One region of the Paenibacillus sp. FSL R10-2788 genome, then DNA from elsewhere that is predicted to be linked to it. Evidence: riboswitches for the same ligand, from Rfam matches in the RefSeq annotation. Region 1 holds a riboswitch; each other region holds the start of a gene.
What was found. Region 1 has a riboswitch for cyclic di-AMP ahead of NSQ50_RS00540 (C40 family peptidase). Riboswitches for the same ligand answer to the same signal wherever they lie in the genome.

Region 1 (10,974 bases):
TTGCAGAAGCCACGACCATGTCACCTACTATAAAGAGCAGTTTATTTGTAGCAGCTGTCTAAAAGAAATCGTCGATCCTGAACGCATGTCTCAATTGCCAGAGTCACGTGAGGATTTTGTTGTTGAGGCACCTGAGCACAACACCAGCATCCGAAAGTCGAAGACAGAGGAAATGTGCCAACGTCTGGAACAAGCTATTGAAGATCATCCCTATGCCAACCAAAAAGAACTTGCAGAAATCCTCGGGATTAGCCAAGCCAGAGTGAGTCAGCTCAAACGCAAGCTTAGCAGCACAAGCAAATCATAAATTAAAAAGCTTCGACGCTCCTATTTCCGGAGGTCGAAGCTTTTTCTATATCGGATAACCCTTCTGGAGGCCCTATACTATTCAGTCAGTGCAGCTTTAAGCTCATCTGAGGATGCATTCCACCATGCTTCATTATGAGAGATCAGAAGGGATTTGAGCGCCGACTTCTCAATGGCTCCAAGCCCTGCCACATCGATCTTGCGTTTAAGAGCTGCATCCAGCTTATTGACATGCTCGGCAAGAATTTTCCATCCGCGGCGCGCTTCTGTATCAATCCACATTTCACAGGCTGTGATTCCACCATAAAATTGAGCTTCCAATGTACGGTCTACCGCTACCCATACCACCCAAACCTGTCTTCCATTCGGTACATCTTCACGATTCATGGAAAATTTAATTCCTTTTTCCACTTTGCTCTTGGCATGCATGGCACCGATATCAATAACCGCCACATCACCATCAATAATGACAGGTGAAACGTTGTTGAGATCTATAGAGCCTGCTCCAAAGCCTTTATGTTTACTTTTAGCGTTCACAATATTTAAGGCAATCTGTTTCTTGCCCTCCGGTTGTATGTTGTCCACGAGTGCACACCCTTCCTCTTACGAATAATTTAATTTTAGCTAATAATGCGGCGATTGCAAACATATACATCCCGTAGATGCTTGTCACGGGAGGAATCACACTATGAAGTCACTGTCATTAAAGTACATCATCTTTGCGACCCTGGCCATCCTCGCGCTGCTGGGAGGAGGAATATGGGCCTTTTCAGGGGATAGCTCTACAGCTTCTGTTACTAGCTTTGCTTCAAAAGAGGCCAAGTCCTCCAGCGGCACAGCGCCTGCAGCCGTACCACAGCAGGTATTGCCTGAGAGCGCGCCCGTCCCGGCAGAGGAGGCTTTAAGCCAGCGGGTAGTCGAGTATCACATTGATGTCCAGCTTGTTCCTGACACAGAAACCTTAAAAGCTTCTGAGACAGTAACCTGGACACACCCCGGAGTAAAGCCAGTAAGTGATTTATATTTTCACATGTATCCAAATGCATTTGCCTCATCAGATACCACCTTTATGAAGGAATCCGGGGGGACGCTCAGAGGCGACAGCATGCCTGAGAACGGCTTCGGAAATATGACGCTGACCGATCTGCGCACGACAGAAGGAACTTCGCTAATGCAAAGAGTGCAATATGTCCAACCTGATGACGGCAATATCAACGATAAGACGCTCCTAAAGGTACATCTTCCTCAGCCTGTTAATGGTGGGGAAAGTGTAACACTTAAGCTTCAGTATGAAGTCCAGCTGCCCAAAATCTTTGCTCGCATGGGTGCTTCAGGTAACTTCGTTATGGCTGGGCAATGGTTTCCTAAGCTTAGTGTATACGAGCCTAAGGGCACACGCGGAGTTAAAGAAGAAGGCTGGGACCTGCATCAGTATCACGGGACTTCTGAGTTTTACAGTGATTTTGGCATCTTTAATGTAACGATTGCCGTTCCTTCCAACTATACGGTGGCAGCGACCGGATTTCCTGTAAAAAATGCCAAGCTCAAACAAGATCAGAAAATATATCAGTTCTACGCCGATGATGTCCACGATTTCGCTTGGGCCGCATCCCCTGATTTTACAGTAGCAGAGGAAGCTTTCTCTACGCCGGAGGTGCCTGGAGTACGAATTAAGGTGTATCTCGACCCTCTGCACAAGGACTTACAAGAGCGTTACCTTCAAGCTGCCAAGGCTGCCCTGACCTACTTCAGCAAATGGTATGGCCCTTATCCCTACTCTACGCTGTCTATTATCGTCCCACCTAAGGAGGGAAACGGCGCGGGAGGAATGGAATATCCTACCCTTATTACAGCCTTTGGGGCCGCAGATTCTTCTCCAGATACCTCACTTGAAAGAACCGTCATTCATGAGATCGGCCATCAATACTTCTACGGTATGGTAGCCAGCAATGAATTCGAGGAGGCCTGGCTGGATGAAAGCTTTACTTCCTATGCCGAAGACAGACTTATGGAACAAGAATACGGTATCAAGTCTAATTTGCCTTTACAGGCCAGCCTGGTGACTATACCTGAGCCGTTAAATCTGGAAACGTGGAAATATGCAGGGGCTGATTCCTATAGCCGAAATGTTTATATCCGCGGCAAGCTTGTACTTAAAGATATCGAACGCCAGGTAGGTACCAAAGCAATGAACAACATCATGTCCTCCTACGCTCGTAAGTTCCGTTTCCAGCATCCCGCTACGTCAGATTTTCAGAAAGTCGTTGAGAAGGTAACCAAAAAATCATGGCAGGCCTATTTCGATGACTATATTTATGGTGATGGTGCGCCTGACTTCTCAGTAGATACGATTACTTTTAAAAAAAATAACAGCGGCGATGCTCAAAGCTACGAATCATTAGTGAAGATTTCAAACAAAGGGAGCCATTACGTTGATGTTCCCGTGAAATTCACATTCGCCGACAGCTCTTCGGTGCAGCGGGTCTGGAACGGTGATGGAGCAGAGACTACGTTTCAATTGTTAAGCGATAAGCCTCTTCTCTCTGCTGAGATTGACCCTGAGCAATCCATCTTATTGGAGAGCAAACATTTAAACAACTTTAGGCTGGCGGAAATAGAGCCCAAGACGCTCTCTCGCTGGACGTTAAGTGTAACTAAACTACTTGAAACCGTGCTCGGAACTCTTGTCTGGTGAGGTGAATGATTGTGAGAACATCGATAACCCGCGGCTGGCAAAGCATGAAGGAGCAATTTTATATTTTAATTCTGCTCTTCATCTACCGACTGCTCTGGGGCTACTTTATGTATGGTTTCATCCGATCTGCTATTATTCCAATTCTACTGCGCTATCCAGATAAAGACGCTGGCGGCAGCGGTATGGGCAGACTGTTGTATTATATCGAGGGACAGTTCAGCTTGAATACTGACCCTGCGATACGCACTTGGTTATGGATGCTTCTAGGACTTGTTGTCTTACGACTTCTGCTTTCTCCTTTCATAAGGGCAGGATTGCTGCATGAGCTGCACCAGGAGCGAAATGGCGAGCGCGGGCTGTTCTTTTTCCCCGGCATGAAGATCTATGGACTACCTGTCTTAGTCTTTAGCCTAATCGAATGGGTGATGACCCTGCTGCCGCTTTACTGGCTTGCTCCCAAAATGTACGGGCTGTTCTTATCCTCTTTGTTTAACTACACTTTGTTACTTCATTTAGTACCATACGTATTGGCATGGCTTATATATATTTTTATCGTGCGCCTGTTTCTTCTATATATGCAGTTTGGTTACACCGGCGGTACAGGAATGTTCTCCTCACTGTTCATCTGCTTGCGGTCACTGATTCCTGCTATAGGTGTTTCCATTGTACTTGGTGCGGGAGGCTTGCTCTTATTGCTAGTGTGCGGACTGACGGGTCTGTTCTGTCCCGGCCTGCCGGCACTTATAATACGGCAAATCTCACCACTACCTTCTACGCTCTTAAAAATGTGGGGAATTTCTGCACAATATCATCTATGGCGTAACAAAGCATTTCCACAATAAATTAACCTTATTTGACATAATAAAAAGGTCCCAATTCCTGTATTCAGGAGCTGGGACTTTTTCTCATTACGGATAACTTAAGAGTATTTGCAAAATCGTAAAAGCTCTGTTACAATAAGTCCTGTGCTATTAGTAACAATTTTGTAATCAATTGAAACGATTCCTACATAACTAAATGTATTTATCGTAAGTGTAACTGTCGAAACGTCATTCTCTTGGTGCTTAACACGCCTAATTCCTTTGCACCGGGAAGTGGGGGAACCATATTTTGGGTGAATTGATCTCGCTTTACAGGGATCATAGGGAATCTTCTACCGAACCCTTAAGCTAACCTCGCAGGCCTTGGAAGGAGTACATCTTTTGAAAAGACATAATTTAAGAAAAAAATGCGTCGCTGCGGCGCTAGGACTTGTAATGGCATTATCTATTGGTGGAGGAAGCGCCTTTGCTGACTCTAAGATGGACACTGTAATCTCAAAGACTATTGGAGTTGCCTATAAAACCGGAGGTACAAGCACTGCCGGATTTGATTGCTCTGGATTTACAAAATATGTATTTAAGAATGTGGGTCTTACTTTACCTCGTACATCAAAAGCTCAATATAGCGTTGGAACTGCTGTATCCAAAAGCAATCTGCGTTCTGGTGATCTAGTGTTCTTTAACACACTTGGCAATGGAGTATCCCATGTCGGCATTTATGTTGGAAACGGAAAATTCGCACAATCGTCCTCTTCGCGTGGAGTGACCATCACTTCACTCAGTCAGGCCTACTGGGCCAATCGTTATGTTGGCGCTAAAAGAGTAATGAGTACTTCAGCTTATCAAGCTGTAGCCTTCGATTGAAACCTTCCTCACAACTATAACCTCATAATTACAACTATATGAACCTGAATCTGATTATGCCCGTAATCAAATTCGGGTTTTTCTTTTTCCATAATATATTTTTACACTATTAGAGCCCGATTGAAACACGTTTATTTGATAAAAATTGCAATTATATTAAAAATTAGGTCATTATTAACGCTTACATATGCCTTTCTACCGTAAAAATGCCAATTTTTCTGCATTAATATGTTAAAAACGATTGCCAAGCGGCTTTCTGTTTGTTACAATTAGCGCAGTGAGATTTTAGTAACATTTTTGTAATCATTAAGTTGTTATTTACAAAGGTTTTGTCATGTATTGATTACAAGCTAATCCTAATCAACAGTATGAGCCGAGTTTCCTAACTATTAGGAAAACGGGGGAACCAACTTTGGGTGAATTGACCTCCATTATATAGAGGGGTCATAGGGGACCTTCAACCGAACCCTTAAGCTAACCTCGTAGGCATTTGGAAGGGGTATACACTTTTGAAGAAGAAGTTAGCAGCAGCAGTACTAAGCTTTTCCATCATCCTCACCATCGGAGCAGGAAGCGCTTTCGCAGATTCCAAAATGGATAAAGTGATTGACAAGGCCATCGGTACTAAATACGTATCCGGCGGTATATCCACTAACGGATTTGATTGCTCCGGATTTACAATGTATGTGTTTGATAAGATTGGCATTAACCTTCCACACCAATCAGGTTCCCAATATCAAATGGGCACAGCAATCTCCCGTGATGATATAAGAGCCGGAGATCTTGTATTCTTCAATACAAGTGGCAAAGGTGTCTCCCATGTCGGCATTTATGTCGGTGAAGGTAAGTTCGCACACGCTTCTACCTCACGCGGTGTTACGATTAGCTCTCTGAGTGATAGCTACTACGTGAAACGCTACGTTGGTGCTAAGCGCATTATGAGCACAGACGCTTACCAATCGGTTGCTGCTGAATCGGAAGACAATGATGATGTTCAATAAGTAACGTACATAGGCTCTTTTCCAAGGTAACTCTTGGAGGAGAGCTTGTTTTTTTGTCTTATTACTTATTTACCCCTCTCATAATTTGTAAAACATTCCTCTCATATAAAGTTTCTGAGTCGAACCTCCCCCATTTTGTATATAATTAGTAATATAGCAATGTCCTCGTGAAAGGAGATCGTTGACTTTATGATAAATCCCTCGGTAACTTTTCATGTAGTTCCTATGGAGGCAATTCACGGAGAAGCTATTTGTAAGTGGAGCTATACGCCTCCATATAATATTTATGGCTGGATGCCGTGGGAGCAGATGCAGGCTCTTGGCATCGAGTTTGGTGATCCGCAGCTCCGGGAGGAACAATATATCTCCATATTAAATGAACAAGAGGTTTTGTGCGGATTCGCACAGTTGTTCCCGATGGAAGGAGTCGTTCGTTTAGGAGTTGGGATGCGCCCCGATCTATGCGGCCATGGTTTAGGCAAACTATTCGTAGATGCAATCGTCCAGACAGCCTTGAATCGTTATCCTGATCGTGAGATAGATCTAGAAGTCCTGACCTGGAACCAACGCGCCATTCGAACTTATCAAAAATGTGGATTTACGATTACAGATACGTATGAACGCCGCACACCTACAGGAGACAAACCTTTTTATTGCATGGTCTATGACAAATGATATTAAATACCATATATTTCATGAGAATGATTGTATTCTCGTTCATTTTTTTGTCACAAACCCTATGATAACGCTTCACCATAAGCTATAATGTAGGGAGCAGCTTACATAGAAGGGACGAATTGGGATGCAGAAATGGATCATGAGCGGTTTGTTTTTTGCCGCCTGTGCCTTTGCGGTAGTACTCATGTTTACACTTCCGGGTAAAGAAGAGGTAGCGGAAGAAAATAAGCCCACGATGCCGGTAGTTCAACTGGACGCAGCAAAGGCAGAAGCAACCGTGAAAGCCAGCTGTATCACCTGTCACGGCGATCAGCTTCAAGGTGGAGTTGGACCAAGTCTTCAGAATGAAGGTGGCCAGCATGACGCTGAGGAAATCTATAGCATCGTCACTAAAGGACGTGGCCAAATGCCTTCCTTTAAGGAGAATCTAGCGCCTGAAGAGATCGCCAACGTCGCACTCTGGCTCTCAGAGAAAAAGTAACCCACCCAAGCAACTAAAAACGCCCGTGTATGAGATAGGTGACTATCTCTGCACGGGCGTTTATTTTATGATTTCGGCTAAACTAGTGATTTTTTTCAAAGGCTTCATTAAATTGATGCGCCTCTCGAAGATCTAGAGCCGTAATCCCATCTTCTTCATTAGATTCAAGTCGCAGTGTAACTGTTTTATAATCAATCGTAATATGTGGATGATGATCGAAGGCTTCTGAAATCGTGGCTACTTCATCAACAAACGCAATGCCCTTCATATATTGGCTGAACATATATTTTCGTACCATAACGTTATCTTCCAGCTTCCAGCCCTCTAGCTTGGTGATCTCCTCACGCAGTTCCTCTTCCGTAAATAACAATTCGTTTCCTCCCTTACAAAAAATTGCAGTAAAGTGCGCAGTTCCCTTTACTTGTCTTAGGCTTTAAACAAAACATCCCTTAGCTTCTGAGGTCCAAGGGATGTGCCAGGATAAAGGCGATATTTTCGATTTAATGTATTCACAAATCCCAGCGATTATAACTCGGCTTTATCAATTTTAACACGGGCTACTGACTACGGGCAAATTACGTACAGACTTCTCCTCCGCCTAAATTAAAACCACTGAAGCCAAATCCTCTTCGCCAACTAAAATATTAATGCGGTGCGTGTCCTTATCGTAAATAATTACGCCGCTCCCCACCTCAATCATAGGTTCATTACCCAGCGCGAAGAAAAGATCCTCAGCCAATGCTTCCCATACCTCCAGCTTTGATTCTTGGGGTAGTTCCTGCCACTCGTCCGGATCCATCTCAAAAAATAAATATCCATCGGAAATTCGTCCGACGGCTTCGGTCAAATCGGTTAGAATTTCACCGTAATCTCTACCATGCTTTACACCCACGTATATCACTCCGTTTTCTTCACAGATGAATAATTACTTACCTTATCCATTATAGCCGAAAAAATGACTTCACAAAAAACCGAATGATGTCGATAAATAAGAATATACGTTAATTCGGTTTCGCACAGAGTGCCCTGCCGCTGTTTCAAGGATGATATACGCGGCATTGTCGGAACACATCTTAAATCTCACGGACGAGGTGCAAAATGGAAATTTCAACAATAATTGGTTTAATTTTTGGTTTGGTTGCTGTAATCTGGGGCATGATCCTCAAGCACGCTCCACTTCATGCTTTGGCCACACCTGCTGCTTACGTTATTATCTTGGTGGGTACGGCAGCGTCTATTTTCATGGCCTTTCCTTTCAACGAGGTCAAAAAGATTCCAAGTCTGTTCAAAATGATCTTTATCAAAAAGAAATTAATCAGTAAACCCGAATTAATCACTATGTTTATGGAATGGGCTTCTATCACACGGCGTGAAGGTCTGTTGGCTCTAGAATCAAAGGTCGATGAAATAGAAGATAACTTCCTCAGGAATGGCATGCGGATGATCATTGATGGAAATGATCAGGATTTTGTCCGCGATGTCCTCATGGAGGATATCCACGCCACAGAGGATAGACATAAAGCAGGAGCCCTCATTTTCTCACAGGCAGGTATGTATGCTCCTACCCTTGGGGTGCTCGGGGCGGTTATCGGCCTCATCGCCGCTCTGGCTGATATGAGTGATATGAACAAATTGGCTGCGGCAATCGGGGCTGCCTTCATCGCCACTTTGCTTGGTATCTTTACAGGTTACGTATTATGGCATCCTATTGCTAATAAACTGAAACGTCTCTCCAAACAAGAAATCGAAGTTCGAATGATGATGGTCGAAGGTCTTTTGTCCATACAGTCCGGTGTATCTACTATTGCCATCAATCAGAAGCTTGCTGTATTCCTAACACCTTCGCAACGCGTTAAGTTAAATGAGAAGGACGGTGGATCAGGTGAGCAAAAAGACTAGACACGAAGAGCATGAAGAACATGCCGATGAATCGTGGCTGTTACCTTATTCCGACCTCATGACTCTTCTGGTGGCTCTGTTCATCGTTATGTATTCTATGAGCGCAACGGATGCCAAGAAATTTGAAGAGATGAGTCAAGCCTTCAGTTCCGCACTTAATGGCGGTACAGGTATTCTTGAAGAGCGGGCAGCAATGCCTAGTAAAACTCAAGAAGATCTAGGGAAAAATGATAAGATGGGTAGCTCTACTTCCAAGAAAGCTGAAGAAGCAGAAATGGCAAAGCTACGACAAAAGGAACAAGAGGATTTAGAGAAGCTTAAGAAACAATTCGATCAATATATTAAGAGCAACGGTCTAACTGATCTGCTCAGTACGAAGCTTAATCAATCTCAGCTAATGATTACGATCAGTGATAACGCATTGTTCGCCTCTGGCCAAGCCATTGTTAAGGATGATTCGCGGCAATTAGCTAAATCCATCTCAACGATGCTGCAGCAATTCCCGGATTATGATGTAGTAGTTCAAGGGCACACCGATGATATTCCGATTTCCAATAGCAACTATTCATCCAACTGGGATCTGAGTGCGGATCGGGCACTTCAGTTCATGAAGATTTTGCTGCAGAACACGAATCTAAATCCGCGCAAATTTAGTGCGATTGGATACGGCGAGTATCATCCTATTTCGGATAATGACACAGCTACCGGCCGAAGCAAGAATCGCCGGGTAGAGGTTTCCATTATTCGCAAATATCAAGAATCCAAAGAGTTTACAGGGATTGTTCCCTCTGCTGAATAAGTGATGTCGTAAGGTAATAAAAAGAGCTGTCCAAAGGTCTTAGACCCCGGACAGCTCTTTTTTGTTGCGAGTACTACATTCTATATGGACCTGTAACATTGTAATAACATTCCTACAGTAACTCGTAGTTCAGCGTAGCTCCAAGCTCTTTCTTCTCATCAGCAGACAGCTCCCGCCATTCTCCCGTTTGCAATGCCCCCAGGCGAATATTCATAATCCGAATGCGTTGCAGCTTTCGAACCTCATAGCCAAAAGCGCTGCACATACGACGAATCTGGCGATTTTTGCCCTCTGTCAAAATAATACGGAAGACACGCTCCGTAATACGCGTGACCTCACAGGGCAGCGTCTTCTCACCTAATATTTTCACACCGCTCGACATGCCGGTAATAAATGAAGGCGTAATGGGTCTGTCCACGGTAACCACATATTCTTTTTCATGCCGGCCTTCCGCCCGCAAAATTTTATTAACGATATCACCATCATTAGTAAGCAAGATTAATCCTTCCGAATCCTTATCGAGACGACCAATCGGGAATATACGCTCATGATGACCTACAAAATCGACAATATTCCCCTTGATATGCTGTTCTGTGGTTGATGTAATCCCTACCGGCTTGTTTAGAGCAATGTAGACCGTCTGGCTTGAGGTTTCAAGCGCTATACCATCTATTCGCACATCATCGCCCGGAACAGCCTGACTGCCCAGCACAGCAGGCTCTCCGTTGATCGTCACTCTGCCGGCATCCACAAGCTTGTCTGCTTTTCGGCGTGAACAGTACCCTGTCTCACTGATGAATTTATTAATTCTCACGTTGTTCTTCACTCCGTTCATCCTTAATGTTGAGCCAAGGTGTAACCCCTCCAGCTGCAGGCAGCTTAATCATAACGGTTGTCCCCCGGCCAACTTCACTTTGTATTTCCAAATGACCCTTATGAGCCTGAATAATACGCTGGCTAATCATTAACCCAAGACCAGTCCCCGATTCCTTATTCGTGAAGAACGGTTCACCCAGCTTAGGCAGCACGTCCTCTGGAATCCCTTCACCCTGATCTTTAATTACAATAAAGACGCAATCCACAGAGTTCCACAGTTCCATCGAAATGACGCCACCCTCGGGCATAGCCTCAATTGCATTTTTAACAATATTAATAAATACCTGCTTCAGCTGGTTCTCTTCACAATGTACAGTAGCAGGTTGTTCAGAGAATTTCGTACTAAATTGAATATCATGTAGATGAGCCAGACTATCCAATAGAGAAACTACATCACCTAATATGTAGCGAAGATCTTTCTCCTGAAAATGAACGGCTTGTGGCTTAGCCAGAATTAAAAATTCACTGACGATAAGATTAATCCGCTCCAGCTCGGATAACATCAGCTCTATATGAAGCGGAACCAAGAGCTCCTTCTCCTGTTGAAGCTGTAG
Region 2 (10,974 bases), 5.7 Mb from region 1:
TGATTATATTGCGAAAAGAGTCGAAATTGGGATTTTATTTACATTTTCGCTATGTTAATTTGTGATAGAATAGAATCCTGTATGAATTCGTGTAAACAAGGGGGTATCCGTAGATGCGGATGAGTAACTTACATCATTTCACCGAACATCATCGGTACTGCGTTTCCCGCGAATTTGGTCTTAGTGTTATAGATGGACGTATGCTTAGCTCTGTATATCAACCTATGGTGGGAGCCTTTGCAATCAGTTTCTATCGCTTGCTGGTTGAACATGTGCCAGCAGATAGCATTGGCTATTCTGGAGTGGAGCAACAGCGCAGGCTATTTATGACTTTGGGTGTTGAACCCAATGAGAAAGGCCGCAAATATTTAATTGATCAGGCTTCCCGGTTAGAAGCAGTGGGTCTGTTGCAGACCTGTCGAATCTATGTGCCGGAAACAGATGATTATTTATATGAATATGAGCTAATGCCGCCGCTATCGCCAGCCGACTTTTTTGCCACTCAGCATTTAACCTTGCTGTTACGTGATAAGATAGGCAAATTTGCTGTGCTGTCCTTACGGGAACAGTTCTGGAATCGCGAGCCGGAAGAGTGGAGTCGCAGATCTATAGGCAAAGAGAATATTTCCGTGCCTTTTTATGATATTTTTCAACTTAATACACATGTCATTGATTATGAGCTGGAGCAAGCTTTGGCGGAGGTAGCCTCTGTTCGACAGCCCGGCACGCTTGAATCCGGAGAGCAGGCAATCGGATATAGTGACATTATTTTGCGTTTTCCACGGGAGTCTGTGAATCGGGCTCATGTAGAAAAACTGCGCTTTGACCATACTCAAATGGGTGTAATTAACTATGTTGCTCATAAATACGAACTGAGTCCGCAGGATTTATGTCGTTTGCTGGATGAGGATGGAGTGTTCTCACCGGAGGGCGAGGTAATGCTGGATGCGTTGCAATATAAAGCGAGCCAACATTTCAGGCAAGATATGAAACGACAGGAAAAACGTGAAATTGCAGCTGCGAAAGTTGTTTCTATCCGGACCAGTGCGACCGAAGAGAATGATGATTCTATAGCACCACCAGAGCAATCTGTTGAGATGGAGTATTATGTAGAAGTACCGCCACAATTTTTGTCCAAATGCGACATTCACCAATATAATATGATGCTGCGTAACGAACCTTATACAAGACTGCTACAAACCTTTTTCCCGGGTGCAGTGCCCAGCCATCTGATGGATATGTTCGAGAAAATAGATCTGAACTATAAGCTGAGCGGTGAAGTAATTAATGTACTCATTCATTATTTAATGACTATGGTAGCTTCGGGTGGAGAACAGCGGATGAACCGCAATTTTGTAGAGGCTATCGCCTCCAATATGCTGGTTAAACAAGTGAACACCTATGAGAAGGCTGTAAGATATATTAGAGATCAGTCCAAAGTGAAGGGCAAGGGGACAACGCCTAATACTGCTGGAGGAACACGATCACGTTCTTATGCCAAAAATACAGGCCGATCCAATAAACCGGAAATTCCGATTGTGCTGGATGATGGAAGTGCCGGAACAGTATCGGAAGAGGAATTCGCGGCGATGATGAAGAAAGCGGCAGAAATTAAGGCTAGTAAGAAAAAAGGCGTATCGCAAACGCCTTAACGAAAGAGAGGTGGAACAATGGAGTCTATGGGCGATGTACTTCGTTCGATCAACAATCCAACTCTACGGCAGCGTCAACGCGATCTTGAACAGGGGTTATTCAATCATCCACTTGTGAAGGCATTACAGTCCGAACATCCTGAGCTGGACGAATCACGACTGCGGCTTCATATGAGTCGCCTGTATCAATATGTAGAGGAAAGCCGAAACTGTGCGAACTGCCCAGGACTAGAGAAGTGTCCAAATGATTTTCCTGGCCATTATAGTAAACTAACGGTAGAAACTGTGAATGGTTCAGTGGATCTATATGAACGCAAGACGGCATGCCGACTTAAAGTGGCACAAGATAATCAGGATAATATCCGCAAACGTATTCGTAGCTTTTATGTGGACGAGCGTGTACTTAACGGCGGTTATGATGAGATAGATATTATGGGCAAAGACCCGCGCCGGGTCTCGGCTGTGAATAAAATATTTGATTATATCACCAGTGTTAAAGAGGAAGGCCTGACTTCACGCGGCATTTATTTACATGGCTCTTTCGGAACAGGCAAAACTTTTTTGATGTGTTATTTGCTGCATGAGCTTGCTGTTGCTGGATATACCGGAGTGATCGTATACATGCCAGACTTTATAGAGGACTTGAAATCGATCATGATGGATGGCCAGAAAATGAAGGAAACTGTCGATACGATGAAAAACTGTGATTTGCTTATTTTTGATGACATTGGTGCGGAAAATTTGAATCCTTGGGCTCGTGATCATGTACTTGGGGCGATCTTGAATTATCGGATGAACCGCAAACCAACCTTCTATACCTCGAATTATCCATTGGATGGCTTGGAGAAACATCTTAGCTTTACGAGCAAAGATGGTGAAGAGGTCTATAAAGGCCAACGACTAATGGATCGCATTGCTCCTTTTGTGGATGTGCTTCCACTGCATGGGGAGAATCAGCGAGGGGCCAATAGATAAGCTGGAATATTCATAATGTAAAATTTAAAAGAGCAGTGATTCCCCTTTTATTGGAGGATCGCTGCTCTTCGTTTTTTTAGTTATTCGAACTCAAACGCCGCTTTTTCCATGCTGCGAAGCAGGATCGCCGGAAGTCTTGAGTGTACTTTAATTGTCCAAACACACTTTCCGGTTGCAACATCTGGCGGGCATACTCACTCTGATCGATAATTAGGGAATACCTCCCTAAAATTTAGAGGTTTCTGCTCATTAGACTACTAATTAGGGAATATCTCCCTAAAAATGAACTGATTCGTCAGCGAAAATAGATATTCTCCCGATTATTAGGGAGGAATTCCCTGATTCTGTTCATTTATAGCAATTATCGGCTATAATCAGGGAGGTTTTCCCTCATTATTCTCAAAAAAAGAAGCCGTCCCATAAGTAGCATTCACTACTTTTGAGACAGCTTCTTTTTATTGTGCGATGATTCCTTTACTCCGAGAGAATGAATTTAAGGATGACCATTCCGAAAAAGACAACCGTCATAAACGTGGTCATTCCGAAAAATCCGGTCATTAAATCCCCAAGATCATTGCGGGGTTCTTCGTTGATATGTTCTCGTGGGTCCCGTACTTGCGCGTTAACATCCATAGTTTCTGCCTCCTTACAGGGACAAGCCCTGTATTGTTAGATGCAAATTGACATTAGTTTTATGAAATAAGTCATTGACAATTAATGCGCTTTCTTTAAGTATACCGAAATGCTGGGGAGGTTGTAAAGAAAAGAGTACGTAAAAAAAATACATTGAAGGCAATATAATTGCGAGTGATATTTCACATATCGCATAAAGATATGTTATACTTGTAATGTGTCGGTAAGTGGTAATTTGGTTATCATATTACATGAAACAATTTATTAACTCATATTTCGGAGCAGCTTCCATGAACTAAGCTTTGGCTTAAGATGTGCGTAATGCTTCGCAAAACTTAAAGGAGGAACAATATCATGGCTATCGTGAACGTGTCTGACCAATCCTTCAGTAACGAAGTGGAAGGTCAAGGTACTGTAGTAGTAGACTTCTGGGCTCCTTGGTGTGGTCCTTGTAAAATGCTCGCTCCAATCTTGGATGAATTGTCCACAGAGCTGGGAGACGACGTGAAAATTGCAAAATTGAATGTGGATGAGAATCCGGAAACGGCTTCCCGTTTTGGTGTTATGAGTATCCCAACTCTGATCTTCTTCAAAGATGGTCAACCGGTAGATAAAGTTGTGGGACTGAACTCCAAAGAATCCCTGAAAAATATCGTAGCAAAACATCAATAATTGATAGATGCTACTGTTCGGGCCTCGGCCCTGCCACTCAGCGCCTTCGGTTCATTCCGGAGGCGTTTTGTGTGCTGAATGCCAACTAATCATGGGTCCAATTTAGCTGGAGGGGATCATCTTGGACAATATCCGCAATAAACTGGCACTACTACCCGATCTGCCTGGCTGCTATCTGATGAAGAATCAGGAAGGCACTATTATTTATGTGGGCAAAGCGAAGGTACTCAAGAATCGGGTGCGGTCTTATTTTACAGGCAGTCATAATGGTAAAACGCAGCGGCTTGTCGCTAATATTGCTGATTTCGAATACATCGTTACGTCCAGTAACATGGAAGCGCTCATTCTAGAGTGTAATCTGATTAAGAAACATATGCCGCGTTATAATGTGCTTTTGAAAGACGACAAGACGTTTCCTTATATAAAAATAACGAATGAAACTCACCCGCGCCTTGAGGTTACACGCCGGGTGATTAAAGATAAAGCAAAATATTTTGGCCCTTATCCTAATGCTTATGCTGCTCAGCAGACAAAAAAGCTCCTAGATCGTATGTACCCGCTTCGTAAATGCGGTGTGATGCCAAAGGAGGTCTGTCTTTACTATCACATGGGCCAGTGTCTGGCACCGTGTGAGAAGGAGGTTCAGAAATCCGAGTATGAGCAGATTACGCAGGATATCGCTGCTTTTCTAGGCGGAGGTCATGAGGCGGTTAAAAAGGATTTACAGCAAAAAATGCAGGAAGCTGCTGAGGAGTTATATTTTGAGCGGGCGAAGGAACTGCGGGATCAGATTATCCATATCGATGCATTGATGGAGAAGCAGAAGATCAACACTACAGATACTAAGGACCGGGATGTATTTGGTTATGCTGTAGACAAGGGATGGATGTGTGTACAGATTCTGTACATGAGACAAGGGAAGATGATTCAGCGCCATTCCTCCGTGTTCCCGTTCTATGGTGAAGCCTACAGTGACTTTATGTCTTATGTGACGCAGTATTATAGTGATAATCCCGCTTTGCCGCAGGAGATTCTGCTGCCGGATGTGCTCGATGAGGAGTCTCTGGCTAATAAAGAGACTAAACCCGAGATCGCCATAGCTGCTCCAGCAGAAGCGGATTTACAACAGGGTGAAGATACTCCTGAATCGGCTGAAGAGGCTGAGGCACGTGCGACGGCGGCGGAGGAAGCTGCGGCAGCAGGGATCGTGGATGCCGCTGGCGGTGCTTCCATTCTGCAGGAGTGGCTGGGCATTAAGGTGCTTGTGCCACAACGCGGTCTTAAGAAGCAGATGGTTGGCATGGCTTGTCAAAATGCAAGAGTGGCTATCGACGAGAAATTCCGGCTGATTGAACGGGATGAAGAGCGTACCTCTGGAGCAGCGATCAGCTTAGGCGAGAGCTTGGGGCTTGAACGCTTGAGCCGTATTGAGGCGTTTGATAACTCGAACATTCAGGGGACTAACCCGGTCTCTGCGATGGTTGTCTTCATTGATGGCAAGCCTGCACGAAAAGAGTATCGTAAATATAAGGTTCGTACGGTAGTGGGTGCGGATGATTATGGAACGATGCGCGAGGTCATTCGGCGGCGATATGAACGGGTGTTGAAGGAGAATCTTCCGATACCGGATCTTATCGTGGTCGATGGAGGGAAAGGGCAAATCTCCTCTGCTATTGATATTCTGGAGAATGAGCTGGGATTATTCATTCCGGTCTGCGGCCTTGTTAAGGATGATAAGCATAAGACGGCTCAGCTTTTGGTTGGAGATCCGCCAGAGCCTGTCGCGCTAGCCCGGGACAGTCAGGAATTTTACCTTTTGCAACGGATTCAGGATGAGGTCCATAGGTTCGCGATCACCTTCCACCGTGAACAGCGCGGGAAGTCCATGGTTACCTCCAAGCTGGATTCTATACCTGGTATAGGTGAGAAGCGCCGTAAAGCGCTGCTTAAGCATTTCGGATCGCTTAAGAAAATTAAAGAAGCCTCCGTGGATGATTTCCGTACACTTTCTATTGGAGAAAAGCTGGCAAGACAAATTCTTGATGCGCTCAAGGACGAAGAGCCAACCTCATAGCAATGATGACAAAAGAAAAAGGGTATCACAGCAGCGACTAAAGCTGCTATGATGCCCTTTTTTTAATTTGGTTATAGGATGTACACTATTTTATTTTCTTAAATCAAAGAAGAAGGCTCCACCGGCTTAGGTTTCTGTGGTGGATTAAATCGATAGACGATGTAAGCGACTATGAACGGCATAATAATCGCGAAGATACCCGCGCCTACATTTACGCTCTCCTTCATAAAGATCAGCGTAGCGCCCATCAGGATGCTGTCAAACACGACGTGGCTGAACATGACAGCAATAAATCCGTAACGAAGGAAAATATAACTGAACAGCAGCCCGATTACGGTCAGCTCAATCGGACGGGAGCTGATGGGATAGATCGGATATAACGTATGGCCAAACGCCCAAACCAGCGTGGTGATCAAGCAAGCGACGAAAGTGTTCCGGAACACCTTTTTCAGCATAGGGATTCCGAAAAAGCGATAAATGGCTTCCTCAGATAAACCAGCGAGCCATGCGACGATAGGCAGAAGCCAAGCATATCTCATGTTATAAGGAGACTGGGTGGCGTCTGTAGTAGACCAATTGTGCAAGGTAAACGATAATATGATGAACATAACCGTCTGCACCCCTAGCAGAACGAAAGCCCACATGTATCCAGCCCGGATACTATCCAACACATATTGTCCATAGCCGGGCTCTTTGGCGCGGGGCCAAGGGTTCATGCCTCCCTCTTTTCGCCATAGGCCATTGCCGCCCACTAAAGAGAAGTAAAGCAAGGAGGACATCAGCAGGCTGTATAAAGCATAAATGATAAACATAATGACAGAGGTAATCTGTGCTTCTAGCCCTTCGCCTGTTGATTCAGGCAGCATATTATAGGTGCTGATCATCATGATTACAAAATAGGCTGAGCTTAGGAATACCCCACGTTTAAAGGAAGTATGCTCTCTTCTAAGAATACTGTAGACGAGTGCCAGAATTCCTAAAATCAGTGTGGGTATACCGTAACCGAATAATGTCAGCTTTTCCGCTAAAGAGGTCTGTCCTTGTACGTAGGAGGTATGCCAAGCCGGTGCAGTGAATCCGGCATTAAAGCTGGAGACCTGCTCTCCACTGAAATCAAAATAATAGTGCAATAAGGATTCGCCGACCTGAACAGTGCTATCCGTATACACCAGCCCATGGCTTCCTGTATTCGATTCAATTTGTAGCTTGGCAGGATTTACTTCCCATTCCTGAAGCCAAGGACGAGCAAGATTCTCCTTCTGCGCTAGAGTGAGGTCAGCTCCCTTGTCCTCTTTTGCACCAACGGAAGCAATGCCAGCCCCCTCTTCGGAGGCAACTTTTGCAGCCTTTGAGAAAGCGACAATCTCGCCGGTATACATATTGAGGTCAACAATGATTTGCGGCTCTTGATCCGCTGACGGAGTAAGCGTTGCACGAAAGACATCAAAAGGATATTTTTGATCCAATTTTTTCTTGGTATAGTCCTCCACAAGCTTCTCGCGAGACATATAACCATAAAAGGAAGAGTCCGTCTCGTAAAGTACATTCCATTGATCGTTTGGTGCTTCGGTGTAATTGAGCTTTTGTTCTGCGAATAATACGGCTTGGTCACGGGCTTCTGCCTTGCTAATGACGGTGGTATCTTCCCCTGTAGAGCTGCTTAGCAGCGAAGGGGAAATCTGAAACATAATAAATAGAATAAGACCGATAATGCCCGAGATGATGAGCCTCTTGGAGAGGGCACGTTGCTGTAGGGGCTGGCCGACGGGATTCATGTAACGCCTCCTTGTTATGTACTGACAATATTATGTTCCATTATAGTATTAGTGCCTGGCTGGTTACAAAAAACATTATATGTTCTTTTTATGGGTAATAGAGATAGTATAGAATAGTCATGTGAATTTATACCATGAATTTTATCGTGTTCATTTGTGTACGAATGGTGAGAATCGGTGTAATTGCAGGGAAAACACGGAAAAGTGATGAGAAAAGGTACTCCATTTGATGCAGTCTCTTTAAACCGCATTTTTTCATGTGAATGAGCATTAATTGTGTCTTTGTGAATTCACTAAATAACGTATATAATTTGTATGCAATTGTATAGTAGCCGAATTTCTGGTGAAAACGGGGGAACCATAAGAAGTGATGAAAAGTGGAGTGTACAAGATAAATGGCACTTTCATCAGGGGTGAATTTCGTTCTAGGAACGAATAGGGCAGCCTGCACAGTCCGAATCCGACAGCTAACCTCGTAGGCTAATTTACTGCAGGAACCAAGTCAGCATTGGTTTTCCAGTGCTTTTTTTGTTGGAATTTTTGATAAGAAGGTGAGCAAAGTGGCTTCACAGTTTCGCAGGATTTCTGAATTTAAGTTTCTGAAGCTCTCGCCGCCGCAGATACTGGTGCTTGGTTTTGCATCGATTATTCTGATAGGGGCCTTGCTGCTTATGCTGCCCATCTCAAGCACAAGCGGGAATTCCGTAGAATTTATTGATGCATTATTTACTTCAACTTCGGCAACCTGTGTAACAGGGCTTGTTGTGCTGGATACCGGAACTTCGTTCACGATTTTTGGGAAAACCGTAATTATGATCCTGATCCAGATCGGCGGCTTAGGTTTTATGACCATGGCCACTCTATTTTCACTGGTGTTAAAGCGTAAAATATCTTTGCGGGACAGGCTAATCCTACAGGAAGCCATGAATCAAGGCTCTATGGAAGGAATTGTGCGGCTGATCCGAAGAGTCCTTATATATTCTCTTGTCATAGAAGGCTGTGCCGCTTTGCTGCTGTCTATTCGCTGGGCTTTTGATATGCCACTTGGAAAAGCGATTTATTTTGGCGTATTTCATGCGGTGTCTATGTTTAATAATGCGGGGTTCGATATTTTTGGGGATTTTCGCAGTTTAACTGATTATGTATATGATCCGCTTGTGAATATTATTGTGATGTTTCTGATTGTCTCCGGCGGGATTGGTTTTATTGTAATGTCAGATCTGGTGGAGTTTCGGGTAACCCGCAGGCTGTCTCTACATAGTAAAGTTGTCCTGTCCACCAGCACAGGGCTGATTCTGATCGGAGCTTTGGTTATTTTTATATTCGAGTTTACTAACACTCGTACCCTGGGTTCACTGAATTTTGGCGGTAAAATATTATCAGCCTTCTTTCAATCCGTGTCTCCCCGTACGGCTGGCGCGAACACAGTTGATATTGCTGGACTTCGGCAGGCTACACAATTTTTTATAGTGATTCTTATGTTTATTGGTGCTTCTCCAGGCTCAACGGGCGGCGGGATCAAGACAACAACCTTTACGATGATGATTGGTGCTGTTATTGCTATGCTGCGTGGACGGGAAGATGTTGTGTTGTTCCGTTATCGGCTGGCTCAAGAGCGCATCTACAAGGCATTAACGATCACACTGCTGGCTTTGTTGTTAATCGCCTCTGTGTCGATGATACTCTCCACAACTGAAGACAGTAATTTCTTGGCAATCTTGTTTGAGACGACCTCCGCCTTTGCTACGGTAGGACTGACTATGGGGCTAACTCCGGAACTGTCAGCGATCGGTAAGATTCTACTCTGTCTGACGATGTTTGCAGGTCGGCTAGGTCCACTAACCTTAGCGTATGCACTCGGTCCCAAACAGGGTAAACCATTGTATAAGTATCCGGAAGGTAAAATAATTATTGGATAGGAGTTAATTAGAAATGAAAGCACAGCAATTTGTAGTAATCGGCTTAGGTCGCTTCGGTTCAAGCCTGGCGCTTGAGCTGATGGAAATGGGCTACGAGGTGCTCGGCATTGACCACCATGAAGAACGCGTGGAGGAAATGAGCGATCAGCTGACGCATACGGTAGTAGCAGATGCTACAGATGAGGGAATTATGCGCTCGCTTGGTGTACGGAACTTTGATTGTGGGATTGTTGCGATTGGTGACAATATGGAGAGAAGCATTCTGGCGGCCATTTTGTTAAAGGAGATTGGAGTCAAGCAAGTGGTGGCTAAGGCAATCTCCATCCTTCATGGCCGCGCATTGTCGCGGCTGGGGGTTGATCGGGTTATTTTTCCGGAGCGGGATATGGGGATTCGTGTGGCACACCAGCTGGTGACGCCCAATTTGCTGGATTATATTGAACTGTCCAAGGATTATAAAATTGTCGAGCTGACCGTGCCATCCTGCATGAACGGCAGAAGCTTGTCCGATTTAAATACAAGAGCTAAATATGGCTGCAGCATTGTTGCCCTAAATAGGGAAAGCGGAATAATCGTCGCTCCAACTGCCCATGATTATTTAAGTGAAGGCGATGTTATGGTACTCATTGGTCCTAATGAAAGTATTGACCGTTTTGAGAGTGAAGTTGTGAACCAAGAATCATAGGAAAAGAAGCTGACTCAAAAGTAGTGAATTCTACTTGGGGGCAGCTTCTTTTTTATGGAGTAAAGAGTAGGAAAAGTAATGGATTTCACTATGCCATATGGCTATAGACCACGCGTAGTGTTCTAATATATTGGTTTGTGCGGTTGACGAGTTGTTAGGTGTGATATTCGTACGGCTGTAGTAGATGATTTGTGGTATCTGTGACGGTGGACTATGGGCGATATGCGTTCTTTGTTTGTACGATGTACAGAGTGGGTGTGAACTAATTAGGGAAAACTTCCCTGAAAACAGCCGCTATTCGCTCTAAATGAACGAAATTAGGGAATTTCTCCCTAATAATTAGAGGGATTCCTTATTAGCTACTGAATCGGCCAAAAATTAGGGAAGTTTTCCCTAATTATAAGTCTTATGAACAAAAATCTCTGAATTTTAGGGAGAAATCCCCTAATTTTTCGATAAGTGCTTCACTTATTGCCTCATTTGGAGATCAATAGGTGCGCCCCTTGATTCATTTGGTCCGGCTTTACTGCTCACGTTCTGTCAGAAACATCTCTTCGGTTACTTGCACCAGACTGCGAGCCGCCGTGCT
Region 3 (8,684 bases), 3.6 Mb from region 1:
TTTCTCCTTTTGGAGTCACGCTGTTTTTTTTGACTATACTGTTTGCCAAAAAGAGATTAATAATTATATAATTTTAAATGTATATGATAAAAACTACATTAGTCCCTAGAGGACAGAAAGGAATTCTCCTTGAGTAAACCTAAAAAAAGTCCAAATGTTCCCCAGTTGAGCAAACAAGAGAAACGACGGGTAGAACAGGAGCAACAGAAGCAGAAAACGAGAATTTTAGTTATTAGTTCAATAGCTGTAGTAGTTATCATTTTTGTTGGATTGTTTATGTTAGCTTCGAAAGATGCAGCAAAGAATGTCTCTACAGGAGAACCGGTAGAATTCAATTACAGTGAGCTACCTAGGATTGGTAATGAGGATGCACCTGTTAAGCTTGTTGAATTTGGCGATTTCAAATGTCCAGCTTGTTCCCAGTTTGCTGGCTCCATGAAACCGAAAATTGTTCAAGATTTTGTCAACGAGGGAAAAGCAGCTCTTTACTTTGTAAATATGGCTTTCGTTGGTCCTGACTCTGAGACAGCTTCACTAGCTGCATTGTCTGTATACCATCAGAATATGGATGAATTCTGGAAGTTCTATGATGCTGTATATGCGCAGCAAGGGGATGAGAGCGACGAATGGGCCACTGAGGATTTCTTGATAAGCCTTGCTGAAAAAGAGAAATTAGCGATCGATTACGATCTGTTGCGTAAAGACATCCAAGAGAAAACTTATGCAGATGAGCTGAAGAAAGACATTCAGTTGGCAACTGACGCAGGCGTGACAACTACGCCTTCGCTCTACATTAATGGAGTGAAAACGGCTGAACCTTTCGATATTGAAGCGATTACATCTGAAATTAACACCGCCGCAAAAGCAGTGGAGGCAAAGTGACAAAATTCCTATCTTTTTGCAAGCGTAACTGCCTCTATCTGGCCTGGTTTGTCTCTTTGGTTGCTGTAGCTGGTAGCTTGTATTTAAGTGAAGTCTTGAAATATGAACCTTGTAAGCTTTGCTGGTTTCAGCGGATTTTTATGTATCCGCAGTTATTTTTGTTGGGAATTGCCACTTTCCGTGGAGATAAGCGCATCATTCCTTATGTGCTTCCATTAAGTTTGATTGGTGGCAGTATCTCAATCTATCATTATGCGGAACAGAAGATTCCAGCGTTAAGTAAAGTTCTACCTTGTACAATTGGTGTTCCTTGTAATAAAGATTACTTGAACTACTTCGGATTTATTACGATTCCTTTGTTAGCTTTAATCGCTTTTGCTCTAATAAGTCTCCTTCTTTGGTATGGACGTAAGGAAGAAGAAATGATTGAAGTAGATGCAGAGGAGAGCTTAGGATTTTAGTTTTTACTTTGGAAGTTACAAAAAAGCTGAAAAGGTATTAAAATCACGGGCTAGAGGGATAATTGAAGATAATGAAAGAGAGCATCCAATAAGACGCTATATTTGAGCTTATTGGATGTTTTTTCATTCTTTTTTCATTTTTTTCAACGCTTTACTGTATGCACTTTGTAGACTAATATTAGACCTTGTGAGAAGTTGAATATGCGCTGAATTTTCTTAGGAAAAACGGGGGAACCAAACTTGGCATTCATGCCAATGGGGTGAATCGGAACCGGGTCGAACAGACCTGTACCGTAGGGCTATAACCACAGCCCGAATCCGCCAGCTAACCTCGTAAGCAAGGTGGGAAAATGACCATGCATAAGCATGCGGATCATTTCCGTATGCTTATTTTTGTGTCTGCATTTATGAAATCCACCGATGAAAACAGCGCACGGAAATTCCGTTTCAGCTCCCAAAGAAAGGAACTGTATCCACCATGGTAAGCAAGGTGAAACGACTATTGATCGGACGTCCGATGAAGTCGAATGAACTCGATCATGAAAAGTTATCCAAGGTTAAAGCACTGGCTGTCCTGTCTTCTGATGCGCTCTCGTCTGTAGCCTACGGAACGGAACAAATTCTGATTGTACTGGTGGCTGCCGGGTTTACTGCCATCTGGTATTCCCTGCCAATTGCATTAGCCGTATTGGGCCTGCTGGCCATCCTGATTTTATCCTATCGGCAGACGATATTTGCTTATCCGCAAGGAGGCGGAGCTTATATCGTAGCCAAGAGCAATCTTGGTATTCCGACAGGGCTGCTCGCTGGGGGTTCATTATTGGTGGATTACATTCTTACCGTAGCGGTTAGTGCCTCGGCAGGGACGGATGCGATCACATCGGCTTTTCCAAGTCTTCATAATCATACTGTTCTCATCGCTGTATCTGTTATCGTTCTATTAACAATCATTAATCTTCGCGGAGTGACTGAATCGGCTTCGTTCATCGCAATTCCAGTGTATTTGTTTGTGGTTTCGATTGTTGTTCTGATTATCTCCGGTATCGTTAAATATGCAATGGGTGGCGCGCATGCGAATGTTCCTGAAATAGGCAGCGCCGTATCTAATGTAAGTTTGTTTCTACTATTAAAAGCGTTTAGCTCTGGTTGTTCAGCCCTAACGGGGGTTGAGGCCGTATCTAATGCGATCCCAAACTTTAAAGCACCGGCTGAGAAAAATGCAGCCAAGACGCTAATGATCATGGGACTTATCCTTGGCTTTATGTTTACCGGAATCACTGTGCTGGCGTATTGGTATGGTATTGTGCCAGATGAAAAGGCTACGGTTGTCTCTCAGATCGCTGAATCGACCTTTGGCCGTGGCGGATTGTACTTTTTCATTCAAGGGATTACAGCAGTGATTTTGTTCTTGGCAGCTAATACAGCATATTCAGCGTTTCCGCTGCTTGCCTTTATGTTTGCAAAAGATAAATATCTGCCACATGCATTTATGGTCCGTGGTGACCGCCTGGGCTTCTCAAATGGCATTATTTTTCTAGGAGTTATGTCTATCATACTTGTGGCTGCATTCCATGGGAATACGGAAGGTTTGATTCCACTTTATGCGGTAGGCGTGTTCATTCCTTTTACCTTATCCCAACTGGGGATGATGGTGCATTGGATCAAAACAAGACCTGCTGGATGGGTGAAAAGATTTGTTGTAAATACCATCGGTATGCTGACTACATTGACGATTACGCTTATATTTATCATTACTAAATTCTCGAGCGTATGGATGGCATTCATTTTCTTACCTGCTGTAATGTTCGTGTTCCACCGTATTCATAAGCACTATTTGAACACTGCGGATCAACTACGTATATGTCCTGCTACTGATAAACCTGTAATTAAAGGAAGTACTGTAGTTGTTCCTGTTGCAGGGGTTACACGTGCTGTATTACATTCCATCAGCTATGCGAAGTCTCTAACAGATAATGTTGTTGCTGTGTATGTAGGCTTTGATGAAGAAGACATTCATAAGATGGAGCAACGGTGGGAGGAATGGAATCCAGGTGTACGCCTGATTGTACTTCGTTCCAGATATCGTAGTATCATTCGTCCGTTAGTGAAGTTTATCGATACGGTAGAGTGGAAGACAGCTGCGACGGATCACATCACAATTCTGATTCCACAGTTTATTACCAAACATTGGTGGCAAGCCGTGCTTCATAATCAGACCAGCTTTTTAATCCGCTCGTATCTAATGAATCAAAAGGACGTTGTAGTAGCGACTGTCCCTTATCATTTAAATAAATAAGTAGAAGATTAAAGATGAGGTTATATCCGGAACGTTCGGAATATAACCTCTTTTGTATTTTATATGAAGGAAATTGTTGCAAATCAACAGAATTTGAAATTTATATGTTGACACAGAGAATGAGAATCAATATCATTTAAAAGTGAAGCAGAGGTAAAGGTCACCTTTGAATATCAAAGCAGTTACATATAGGAGGGTTTTTAATGTTTTGGCTTAACAGAAAAAGATCAGGAAGCATGAAAGTGACAATGAGCGGACTAATAGTGATGACGCTATTACTTTCCGCTTGTGGTAATAATAATGCTGAAAGTTCATCAAATGCAGGAACAGCGCCTACAACAGCTCCTACAGCAGAATCTACAGAGGCACCTGCTGCTCCTAAGACATTAACAGATGCAATGGGCCATGAAGTAACGATTCCGGCTAATCCACAGCGCGTCCTGGGTTCATATTTGGAAGACTCATTGGTAACTCTGGGTGTGAATCCAGTAGCTCAATGGTCAGTTACAAATGGCGTTCAGGATTATCTGGCCACTGAATTGAAGGATATTCCTACAATTAGTTACGATCTTCCGTTAGAGGCTGTAACCAGCTTTGCTCCGGATCTTATTATCATCCCATCGGAGTCTTCTGTTCAGAACGGGATTTACGATCAGTTGAATAAGATTGCACCCACTTATGTAATTGGGGATGAACTAAATCAAGATTGGCGCAAATCTTTGCTCAAGATTGGTGAGATTTTGAACAAAACCCCTGAAGCAGAAAAAGCCATTAAAGATTATGATGTTAAAGCAGCGGCTGCGAAAGAACAGCTTGCAGGAGCTATTGGACAAGAGTCCGCGGCTATTCTATGGTTGGTGCAAAAAAACTTCTATATTGTAGACGAAACCCGCAGCAGTGGTGCTGTATTATATACAGACCTTGGCGTAAAGCTTCCTAACTTAGTAACAGAGATCCCAGTAGGAACAAGAGCAACTTGGAATCCGATCTCGCTAGAGAAGCTTTCTGAGCTGACTGCAGATCATATTTTCCTTGTAAATAGTGATAAGACTGAGGGTTCGGAGATCTTAGATAGTGCAATTTGGAAGGGCATCCCAGCTGTAAAATCTGGAAATGTGCATGAAATGAGCTCAACAAGCAGCTGGCTTTACAGTGGTGCGTACGCTGGCAGCAAAATCATTGACGATGTGCTAAAAAGTCTTGTGAAATAAAAGTCGTAATTCACCATGAATGAGACTGATCATTTCGGTGGGGAAGGGCGTGCAGATCAAGTATCTCGTGATACAAAGATCTGCACCATTTTTTTATAAACCAATCCCATATTACGGAAAAATCGTTCCTGCAATTGTACAACATAAATATTTTTGCGATAATGAGAATGATTGTTGTTATCATATAAACCATTGTAACTATTGAATAAGGAGACAACCCATGGTTTCACCCTCAGATTTCGCAAATCGTATTAACAATGAACCCAAAAAAGCTCTACATACCCGACCGGCAGCTGCCATTGGTATTCTTATTTTTGGACTTGCTGCCATTGCCTTCGGATTGGCACTTTCGGTCTCAGTGGGTGCGGCAGATATCAAGTTAGCTACAGTATGGGAAGCTATATTTCATTTCAATCCAGATTTACAAAAACATCAGGTGATTAGAGAACTGCGATTTCCACGTGCTATTGCTGGCGCCTTAGTCGGTGCTTGCTTCGCAGTAGCAGGGGCTATCATGCAGGGGATGACAAGAAACCCGCTTGCGGATTCAGGGCTGTTAGGCTTGAATGCAGGAGCAGGAGTAGCGCTGGCAATAGTATTTGCTTTTGCACCCTCACTCTCATTCACTTCACTAATGTTGTATTGCTTTATCGGTGCCGCTGTGGCCTCTTTTATCGTATTCGGAATCGGTTCGCTTTCTTTTAATGGCCTGACCCCCTTGCGATTGACACTAGCAGGTTCGGCAGTTAGTGCTTTATTGGTTGCTATTAGTCAGGGAGTAGCTATTCTTTTCAACTTATCTCAGGATATAGCCTTCTGGTTAGCCGGTGGGATGGGGGGAGCTAGCTGGACTCAGATCAAGATTATATTCCCTTGGGTGGCCGTGGCCTTAATTGCAGCGATGATGTTATCACGATCCGTTACATTGCTCAGCTTAGGAAGAGAAGTTGCGGTTGGTCTGGGGCAGCGGACAAGGTTAGTTCAGTTGGCATGTATGATTGTTGTGGTTATCTTAGCTGGAAGTGCGGTTTCAACGGTTGGCCCGATTGCTTTTATAGGACTAATTATTCCACATGTTACACGTTATTTCGTTGGAGTGGACTACCGCTGGATTATACCTTGCTCGGCTGTTCTGGGGAGCTTATTGATTATCTTTGCAGATATTGCCGCAAGAATGATAAATGCACCGTATGAGACACCGCTAGGAGCCTTAATTGCCATCATCGGCGTACCTTTCTTTATTTATTTAGCGAGTAAGCGGAAGGGGGAGCTGTAATGCCCAAAATAACCCTTACTCCAGATGAAAAAGAACGCCGTACACGCGCCCTAACGGTGTTATCGCTCCTTGCTATACTGATCGTCGTGGTGTTTATAGTCAGTATGAATACAGGGTTTATGCGTCTATCCCCACTGGAGGTATTACATACACTGCTGGGTGATGGAACACATCAGCAAAAGCTTATTTTATTTGATTTCAGATTACCCCGCATCGTAATTTCATTGTTAGTTGGAGCGGGCTTTGCAGTATCAGGCTGTATTCTACAAAGTCTCGCACGTAATGCACTTGCTGAACCGGCTACGCTGGGGATAAGTGCTGGTGCAGGTTTTGCTGTAATCATTTTCATCTCGTTCTTTCCGGCTACAACTGCAGCTCCGGTATTTGTCTTGCCTCTCCTAGCGCTTGGTGGGGCTGGCCTGACTGCAGCTTTAATCTATATTCTTGCCTACCGGAAGGCAGATGGTCTGTCTCCTACAAGGCTGATCCTTATCGGGATTGCGGTCGCTGCAGGAATCAATGCTTGCCAGCTTGTATTGGCACTTAGGCTTGATCCTAATAATTATCAATTTGTAGCTACTTGGATCGCCGGGAAAATATGGGGTGGGGATTGGAGATTCGTCCTTGCTTTGCTGCCTTGGATCGCGATTCTGTTACCGTTCGCCTTCTATAAAGCCCGGGTTCTAAATGTATTGAATCTAGGGGACCATACTTCATTAGGTCTAGGAATGCGTGTGGAGAAGGAACGTATTCTCCTTCTGGTAACAGCCGTAGCGCTTGCCGGCTCCTGCGTCGCAGTAAGCGGAGGTATTGGCTTCGTCGGCCTGATAGCACCACACCTGGCTCGCAGGCTCGTGGGACCCCGTCATCAGGTGTTATTACCTGCTAGTGCTTTGACAGGGGCGCTTCTTATGATTACCGCTGATACCATCGGCAGATGGGTGTTGCAACCTGCGGAAGTTCCGACTGGCATTGTGGTTGCGATTATTGGCGCACCTTACTTTTTATATTTACTCGCCAAGTCTAAAGCGTAAATTAGTTCATACTTAGGAGCATAGCTCCATAAAACTTTTAAGGGAGTTGTAGATCATGTCAGAACGTTTGAATACAGAAGAATTAAGTATTGGGTATGCAGAGGCTACTATAGTTAAAGGATTGAACTTGTCTATCCCTACGGGAAAAATCACCGCACTAGTGGGCGCTAACGGCTCCGGTAAATCTACAATCCTCAAAACGATGGCCCGGATTATGAAGCCGAAGAGTGGCACCGTAATGCTGGACGGCAAATCGATCCATAACTTTTCAACTAAAGAGGTTGCTAGGCAGCTAGCGATTCTACCGCAGAACCCAACGGCTCCTGACGGTCTGACGGTATCTGAGCTGGTCAGCTACGGTCGTTTCCCTCATCAAAAGGGATTTGGCACGATGACCGCTGAGGATCGCAACATCATCTCCAACGCCATCTCTGTTACGGGCATGGAATCTTTTCATGATCGCCCTATTGACCGTCTCTCAGGTGGACAACGTCAACGCGCATGGATCGCTATGGCGTTAGCTCAAGAAACAGATATTTTATTCCTTGACGAGCCTACAACCTTCCTAGATATGGCGCATCAGCTCGAAGTTCTTCAGCTATTGCAAAAGCTGAATGAGGAAGAAGGTCGTACCATCATCATGGTCGTGCATGATTTGAATCATGCTACTCGTTATGCGCAGCATATGGTAGCGATTAAGTCCGGTACTGTGGTTAGCGAAGGCTCACCTACTGAGGTTATGACACCAGATGTATTGCGGGAAGTGTTTGGAATTGAAGCGGATATCGTTCCGGATCCACGTACGGGTGTGCCACTGTGTCTTCCTTACGAGCTTGCTGCCTATAAAGCTGTGTAATTATCATCTAAAATCATACAACGAACAGGCTCCCGTCATTGACAAGGGAGCCTGTTCGTTGTTACAGTTGTGGTTGCCTACAATTTCATAATAACTCTTTAAAATAGATCAAGGACCATCATTTATACATGGTTAAAGGAGCATGAAAACATGAATATTGACAAAATTCAAGATGACCTAGAGCAGCTAATGACTGCAGGAAAAGTGAAAAGTCATGAGAATTTAAAAGATCACGTGTACACTAAAATGGGCGGCAAAGCTGATATTTTGGCTGCACCAGCTACTTATGATGAAATTCAAAAGATCGTTACATATGCAGAACAAAATGGGATAACCCTTACGGTACTTGGGAATGGCTCCAATGTGATTATCCGTGATGGAGGTGTACGTGGGATCGTTCTGCAAACGGCAGGACTGACCGAAATGGGGATTCGCGACAATCTCTTATATGCGCAATGTGGTGCCAAAATAATTGATGTTTCCAGATATGCACTTGATAAGGAGCTTACGGGTCTTGAGTTCGCCTGTGGCATTCCAGGAACAGTTGGTGGAGCGCTCTATATGAACGCAGGTGCTTATGGCGGTGAGATCAAAGATGTCCTGCATAGTGCACTAGCTATAAATAAGAACGGGCAATTGGTAACTCTGCAAGGTGATGAGCTGCAATG

Region 2: another riboswitch for cyclic di-AMP. It lies ahead of NSQ50_RS25900 (TrkH family potassium uptake protein); the one in region 1 lies ahead of NSQ50_RS00540 (C40 family peptidase).
Region 3: another riboswitch for cyclic di-AMP. It lies ahead of NSQ50_RS16400 (APC family permease); the one in region 1 lies ahead of NSQ50_RS00540 (C40 family peptidase).

What each region holds. Positions count from the first base shown of each region.
Region 1 is NZ_JBBOQA010000001.1:107,989-118,962, reverse strand. Features, by position in the region: gene NSQ50_RS00565 (AbrB/MazE/SpoVT family DNA-binding domain-containing protein) at 1-307, shown strand, start outside; gene NSQ50_RS00560 (YwhD family protein) at 385-891, opposite strand; gene NSQ50_RS00555 (M1 family metallopeptidase) at 995-3,001, shown strand; gene NSQ50_RS00550 (hypothetical protein) at 3,013-3,843, shown strand; cyclic di-AMP (ydaO/yuaA leader) riboswitch at 4,062-4,200, shown strand; gene NSQ50_RS00545 (C40 family peptidase) at 4,258-4,686, shown strand; cyclic di-AMP (ydaO/yuaA leader) riboswitch at 5,048-5,190, shown strand; gene NSQ50_RS00540 (C40 family peptidase) at 5,196-5,687, shown strand; gene NSQ50_RS00535 (GNAT family N-acetyltransferase) at 5,877-6,362, shown strand; gene NSQ50_RS00530 (c-type cytochrome) at 6,490-6,846, shown strand; gene NSQ50_RS00525 (4a-hydroxytetrahydrobiopterin dehydratase) at 6,929-7,216, opposite strand; gene NSQ50_RS00520 (hypothetical protein) at 7,445-7,738, opposite strand; gene motA (flagellar motor stator protein MotA) at 7,945-8,745, shown strand; gene motB (flagellar motor protein MotB) at 8,729-9,544, shown strand; gene rluF (23S rRNA pseudouridine(2604) synthase RluF) at 9,657-10,358, opposite strand; gene NSQ50_RS00500 (sensor histidine kinase) at 10,348-10,974, opposite strand, start outside.
Region 2 is NZ_JBBOQA010000001.1:5,828,118-5,839,091, reverse strand. Features, by position in the region: gene NSQ50_RS25930 (DnaD domain protein) at 114-1,652, shown strand; gene dnaI (primosomal protein DnaI) at 1,671-2,627, shown strand; gene NSQ50_RS25920 (YqzM family protein) at 3,102-3,260, opposite strand; gene trxA (thioredoxin) at 3,615-3,932, shown strand; gene uvrC (excinuclease ABC subunit UvrC) at 4,054-6,006, shown strand; gene NSQ50_RS25905 (CPBP family intramembrane glutamic endopeptidase) at 6,105-7,781, opposite strand; cyclic di-AMP (ydaO/yuaA leader) riboswitch at 8,102-8,279, shown strand; gene NSQ50_RS25900 (TrkH family potassium uptake protein) at 8,342-9,700, shown strand; gene NSQ50_RS25895 (potassium channel family protein) at 9,714-10,385, shown strand; gene NSQ50_RS25890 (LysR family transcriptional regulator) at 10,909-10,974, opposite strand, start outside.
Region 3 is NZ_JBBOQA010000001.1:3,707,130-3,715,813, reverse strand. Features, by position in the region: gene NSQ50_RS16410 (DsbA family protein) at 130-882, shown strand; gene NSQ50_RS16405 (disulfide oxidoreductase) at 879-1,343, shown strand; cyclic di-AMP (ydaO/yuaA leader) riboswitch at 1,538-1,697, shown strand; gene NSQ50_RS16400 (APC family permease) at 1,822-3,639, shown strand; gene NSQ50_RS16395 (iron-hydroxamate ABC transporter substrate-binding protein) at 3,843-4,850, shown strand; gene NSQ50_RS16390 (FecCD family ABC transporter permease) at 5,071-6,126, shown strand; gene NSQ50_RS16385 (FecCD family ABC transporter permease) at 6,126-7,160, shown strand; gene NSQ50_RS16380 (ABC transporter ATP-binding protein) at 7,216-8,016, shown strand; gene murB (UDP-N-acetylmuramate dehydrogenase) at 8,167-8,684, shown strand, end outside.